DNA from 2 places in the Lactococcus sp. genome. Region 2 is predicted to be linked to the other one. Evidence: riboswitches for the same ligand, from Rfam matches in the RefSeq annotation. Region 2 holds a riboswitch; the other holds the start of a gene.

Region 1 (3,332 bases), on a different contig from region 2:
GTGGCTCGTAGCGCTGAAATTTATAAATTTGACCTTTTGACAGGAATGGTTGGAGAATTTGATGAATTGCAAGGCGTGATGGGTGAAAAATACGCTCTTTTAGCAGGGGAAAATGCAAATGTTGCTGCGGCTATTCGTGAACATTACATGCCGACCTCAGCTGACGGCCAATTACCTGAAACAAAAGTTGGTTCTGTTCTTGCAGCAGCAGATAAAATTGATTCAGTCCTTTCTTTCTTTAATGTTGGTTTGATTCCATCTGGTTCAAATGACCCTTATGCGCTACGTCGTGCAGTACAAGGATTGATTCGAATTATCGAAAAAATGAATTGGCATTTCGACCTATCTTTATTTATCGACCAATTTGAGGGTCAAAATCATGCTGAAATTTTGGAATTCGTCAAAGCACGCGTTCAAAAACTTTTGCTTGAAAAATTAGACCGTTATGATATTGTTGAAGCAGCAATTAATAGCTCAAACTTTGATATTACAAATATGATGGAATCAGCATTTGTTATTGATGGTCATAAACTTCACGAACCATTTAAACCAGCGATTGAAAATGTTTCACGTTCAATTAATTTAGTTAAAAAAGCAGCTGATATTGCTGAAATTAATCCAGCACTTTTTGAAGAAGATACTGAACAAGCACTTTATGATGCCGTTATTTCTCTGCAAAATCAATGGACTTATAAGCCATGTGAAGAAAAATTCCGAGCAATTGTTCATACGCTTGCTCCTGCAATTGAAGCTTTCTTTGATAATGTGATGGTTATGGCCGAAGATTTAGCTGTTCGTGATAATCGGATTGCCTTATTGTCAGAAGTTGTTGCATTAACAAGTGTTATGGCTGATTTTTCTTTGATTAATACAAAATAAAGCTGACTTATTTACTGACAGAGAGTTGCAAAGCCCTTTTAAATGCTGTCAGTAAAAATAAATTCTGTCAGTAATTTTAAAAACATTTACGAAAAGGAATTAAGAAATGACAATTACAAATGAACAAGTAGAACGCATTAATGAATTGGCGCGTAAGAAAAAAGCCGAAGGTTTATCAGAAGCAGAACTTGAAGAACAAGCCCTTTTACGTCGAGCTTATCTTGATAGTGTTAAAGCAAATTTCCGTTCACAAGTTGAAACAATCAAAGTCATTGATGAAAAAACGGGAGAAGATGTGACTCCTGACAAACTCAAAGAAATTCAACGGAAAAATGGCATGCGTGACTGAGCTTTTTCTTGCAAATATTTCATAAAATGTTAAAATAAATATTAATAATGATGGGTATGGTGCACACCCGAAACCGCTTTAAGAATAAAATCTTAAAACTAATGGCGCCTACAAACAAAAGGCTGTTTTTAAGCAGTCCTGTTTGTAGCGCCTTTTGTTTTGTGAAAATTAAGATAAATGAGCCTTGCTCATAAATAAGGAGTATTGAAACAATGAATTTTTTTAAAGTAGGAATTTCCAGAAGTGCAATTTTATATGTCTTCTTAGCTGTAATTATTGGTGGCTTAATTGGGGTGGTTGATGCGATTTTTGGTCGAGGTCTTATCTATATTACCGAATTTAGAGATGGACATACCCTATATTTGATTCCATTTTTAACTTTAGCGGGTCTCTTGATTGTCTATCTCTATAAAAATTTTGGTAAAGATAGTCAAAAAGGCATGGGACTAATTTTTGAAGCGGGAAATCATGGGCGAGAAGATATTCCAAAACGTTTGGTTCCTTTAATTGTTTTCTCAACTTGGCTTTCTCATTTATTTGGTGCCAGTGTCGGACGTGAAGGGGTTGCCGTTCAAATCGGTGGCGTCATTGGTCATGCGATTGGTAAAAAACTTTCAGCAAAAGAGGCCCAAAAAATTCTTTTGATTACTGGTATGGCTGCTGGTTTTGCTGGTCTTTTTCAAACGCCAATCGCGGCAACTTTTTTTGCCATTGAAATTTTGATGTTAGGGAAAATAGAATACAGAGCTTTGATTCCAGCCTTAGTTGGTTCCTATGTCGCCAGTTGGACTTCAAATTATCTAGGATTAGAAAAATTTTCTTTTGCGATCAATACTAACATTCATCTTGACCCCTTAGTTCTTTTAAAATTGGCCATCATCGCAGTATGTTTTGGTTTGGTGGGGAGATTTTTTGCGGAATCTTTAGCTTTTATGAAAGCAACCGTTGCTAAAAGAATTGTTAATCCTTATCAAAGAATTATTTTGATGGGAATTGTCATCTCAATTGGTTTACTTGTTATTCATTTGGACCGTTATGCTGGTCTTGGAACGAATTTGATTGGTTTGAGTTTTAATGGTGGTCATATCAATGGATATGATTGGATTTTAAAATTGATCTTTACGGTTTTGTCTATTTCTGCAGGGTTCCAAGGAGGGGAAGTGACACCGCTTTTTGCGATTGGTTCCACACTAGGTGCGGCTTTGGCAATGTTGTTTGGTTTGCCTGTTGAATTTGTAGCAGCTGCAGGTTATGTTTCAATCTTTTCTGCTGCAACAAATTCATATTTTGGACCTATCTTTATTGCCGCCGAGGTCTTTGGCTTTGGTTCAGTTCAATATATTTTACCAATTATGACAATTGCCTACGTTTTGAATGGAAATTCATCAATTTATGCACAAGAAGTTCTAAATTTGGAAGTTTAAATAAAAAATGACCATTATTGGTCATTTTTTTTATATAATTTTTCAGTTTCTATATAGCTAATAACGTCTTGAGGGAGGAGGTAAGTCGGCTTAATATTTTGAACAAACATTTCTCTTATCATTGTGCTAGAGATTGGTAGAAGTGGGGCTTCTAACCATTGGACAGGATAAGGGCTCTCAATATTTTTTTCAGTTCGCCTAATCGCGATAAATTTAACTAGTTCGATTAATTCATCAATCTTATACCATTTTGGCAGATATTCCACCATATCGCCACCGATAATGAAATAATAATCAGTATCTGGATTAGCTTTCGTCAAGAGTTTGAGGGTATCATAACTATAGGATTTTCCACCGCGTTCAATTTCAATCAATTCGAGACCAAGTCTAGGGTTGTCTTTGATGGCAAGCTCAAGCATTTTAACTCGATGTTTTGCAGAAATTGTTTCCTTTTCATCAACATGAGGTGGGATGTTTTCAGGCATGAGTAAGACCTGATCCAAATTCATTTGTTGAGCCACTTGGTCAGCCATCATTAAATGAGCGTGATGAATGGGATTAAAATTTCCTCCCAACAAACCTATTTTTTTTCTGTTCCCTTTATCCATAAGGGGCTTTCTCCTTAATTTTTTATGAATATTTAATGTACCAATGACTTGAATCAGTCATTTTATATTGTA
Region 2 (3,332 bases):
TCGCTTTCTTTTTCATATTTAAAAACTAAATTTTCCACTTCGAGAATTTTATTCATAGCCCTTATTATACCAAATTTTAAAGACTTTTAACCATTTAGTTTTATATTTCTACTAAAAATTAACCCGATTATCAGTAAATAAAGTGTCATTTAAAAATCTTTGCTAAAGTCTGAGCTTTTTTGCTATAATGTTAAGGAAGTTGGAGAAGTGTCCGAGTGGTCGAAGGAGCACGCCTGGAAAGTGTGTATACGTCACAAGCGTATCGGGGGTTCGAATCCCCTCTTCTCCTTTCTAAAATTCACATCCTTAAAAATAAAAAACATTAATTATAGAAATTAATGTTTTTCATTTTTAGCTGCATCTTTTCCTAACTCTTCTTCAATACGCAAAAATTGATTATATTTTTCAACCCGCTCGCTTCTCGCCATTGAACCTGTTTTTATTTGTCCAGCGTGCATGGCTACAGCAAAGTCAGCAATAAAACTATCAACCGTTTCACCTGAACGATGAGAAATCATGGTCTTATAACCTGCTTTTCTAGCCAAACTAATCGCTTCAATCGCTTCGGTCACTGTCCCGATTTGATTTAGTTTAATCAAAATAGCATTTGCTACACCTTTTTGAATTCCTTCTTTGAAGATTTCGGGATTTGTGACAAAAATATCATCACCAACCATTGAATTTTTTGACCTTGAACTTTCGTTTGAGCCGCAAAACCAGCCCAATCATGTTCTGAAAATCCGTCTTCAATAGAGATTAGGGCAGGATATTTTTCAACTAACCCCTCATAGTAGGTCAACAATTCTGCTGAAGTGAGCTTTTGACCTTCAAAATGATAGACTTTTTCTTTGTCATCATAAAATTCGCTAGAAGCCGGGTCAATAGCAATCGCAATTTCTTCGCCTGGCACATAACCAGTTCTTTCAATTGCTTGATAAAGTGTAGCAATGGCATTTTCCGTCGAACCAAGTTTAGGGGCAAAGCCACCTTCATCACCTACGGCTGTTTCTAGCCCTTCGTCAGCTAAAATTTTCTTTAGAGTATGGTAGATATTTGCAATTTTTTCTAAACCATCGCGAAAGCTTCCCCGTTTGACTGGTGTAATCAAAAATTCTTGAACGTCAATTCCTGAATCGGCATGTACTCCACCATTAATGACATTGAAAAATGGTTGAGGAAGTTCCAAATCTACTCCACCAAGATAACGATAAAGTGGGATTTTTTCACTATTCGCTGCCGCACGAGAAATGGCCATTGAAACCCCTAAAATTGCATTAGCCCCTAAACGAGATTTATTTTTTGTCCCGTCAAGTTCAATCATCAGATGATCTAATTTTGCTTGATTAAATGGTGATTGTCCTTTTAAGGCTTCATATAAGGCTTCATAAATTTCGCCATTAACATTTGCTACCGCTTTAGAAACACCTTTTCCTTGAAGTCGCGCTCCGCCATCTCTTAGTTCGACCGCTTCACGATCTCCTGTTGATGCTCCTGATGGTACTGCCGCCCGTCCCAAAGTTCCATCTGTCAATCTAACATCTACCTCAACGGTTGGATTTCCTCTGGAATCAAAAATTTCTCTTGCGTGAATGTTTTCGATTGTGACTGTCATAATAACTCTCCTTTTCTCTGCCTTTAATGCCGTTGTAAGCCAAAGAAAAAATGGCAGCCTACAAGGCAAAAAAGACTTTGCTTTGTAGGCGCCATTAGATTCAAGTTATTTCTTGAAACGGTTTCGGGTGTGCACCATACCCATCTATTATTAATTTACTACTTTATTTTTACTCGGTCAAATTTTTGAAATCTATTTTTTTGATAAATTTATCATGTGTGAGCCGAACCATTACTATGCCCTGGGCTTCCATTAAGACCCTGAGCTTCACTGATAGTCATATAGGTATAATTCCCAGGATTTGCCACTGAACTATAATATCTTTGACTACTTGGACGATAGAAACAATAGCCAGCTTCCGCTACTCCCCAACCAGCGGGATTTGTGCTATAACCTCCACTTGCCACTGCCGAATTTCCTTGCGAATCTGAGCTTGCTTGAGCTGCAGCTTTTTCATCTGCTCTTCTTTTTTGTTCGTCATCTCTTTTTTTCTTGTCCGCAGCTGCTTTAGCCGTTTCATTATTGGCTTTAACTTTACTTGTATTGTCAATAATGTTTTGCGAAGCTTTATCTAACTCATCAAGTGTTTCAGCTTTATTAACTGAATCTATGCTCTCTTGAATTAATGTTTTGTCTGCAGCAGAAATATATGTATCACTTAGTAAACTTTGAGCACTTTTTACTGTCGAGTTGAGTTGTGCTTTTTTATCATCTACTTCGTTTTTTGTTTGGATATTTGACTGGGCAGTTTCTAGAGCAGTACTGATCTCAGACATCTTATCTTCGATATCTGAAGCTTTTTTAGCTTTTTTAATCTCTAGTACTAACTTGTCTAGTTGACTTTTATCTTGTGCTGACAGATTTTTATCTTTTAAAGTTGTTGCAACTGTTTTCAGTTGTTCTTCACGTTGATTATGAACAGAAATTAGCTCTAATAAATTTTCAGATTCTTTTTTATAGGACTTTAATGACTGATAATTGTTTGCTTTTTGCTCTAATTTATCAAGGATTGCTTTATCTTCTGATAAAATATTTTCATCATTTTTAAGCTCAGCAGATTGATTCAAAATATCATCGACTGCTTTTTGTTCAGATTTTACAACAGATATAAGGTGGTTAAGTCTTTTTGTCTCTGCTTTTATTTTGTCATTGTTTTTACTTTGATTAATTTTATGAGTATCTTTTTGTTCAGCTTTAACATCTTTTTGTGTTTCTATCGAAACATATTCCGATGATAAATTTGACAGTTTTTTATCAGACTTGGTTAGCTCTGTCCGAGCTTCTTTTAATTTAATTTGATTACTATGAACTGTCAATACTCCAGTTGTAGCAACAAATAAGATAAGAGTAACAAGCCAAAGACTTTTATTAGTGATTTTGGAAATAAAATTCCCTGTATTTTTTCGTCCACTTAACAAATAATAACTAGTGAATCCTAAGAGTCCTAAAAATACGATTATTCCTAATACATTATTGATTGTTGATGTAATCATTATCAAAAATAAGACTACAAATAAAAAACCAAGTCCTCTCACGACCGAGCCTAAACTCCCTTTAAACTTTTCCATAAAATCTCCTTTTTAACTTTTCCTCCTAATTTTATAAAGATATTCTTTCTTTTTCAAGCTTATTCTAACTTATTTATTATTTTTTAACTTTATTGATATAGTCTTAACATAATTCTTTGCTAAAATCTTCAACTAAAAGTGTGATATAATCA

What was found. Region 2 has a riboswitch for fluoride ahead of eno (phosphopyruvate hydratase). Riboswitches for the same ligand answer to the same signal wherever they lie in the genome.
Region 1: it holds a riboswitch for fluoride, as region 2 does, so the genes downstream of both, RSC39_RS07315 (voltage-gated chloride channel family protein) here and eno (phosphopyruvate hydratase) in region 2, are expected to answer to the same signal.

What each region holds. Positions count from the first base shown of each region.
Region 1 covers NZ_JAVXIY010000006.1:97,852-101,183, forward strand. Annotated here, with positions in the region: gene glyS (glycine--tRNA ligase subunit beta) at 1-879, shown strand, start outside; gene RSC39_RS07310 (DUF896 domain-containing protein) at 986-1,228, shown strand; fluoride riboswitch at 1,272-1,346, shown strand; gene RSC39_RS07315 (voltage-gated chloride channel family protein) at 1,441-2,652, shown strand; gene RSC39_RS07320 (nicotinate-nucleotide adenylyltransferase) at 2,667-3,260, opposite strand.
Region 2 covers NZ_JAVXIY010000001.1:258,535-261,866, reverse strand. Annotated here, with positions in the region: gene RSC39_RS01375 (energy-coupling factor ABC transporter ATP-binding protein) at 1-56, opposite strand, end outside; tRNA gene RSC39_RS01370 (tRNA-Ser) at 202-289, shown strand; partial or broken gene eno (phosphopyruvate hydratase) at 336-1,612, opposite strand; fluoride riboswitch at 1,691-1,763, opposite strand; gene RSC39_RS01360 (hypothetical protein) at 1,825-3,180, opposite strand.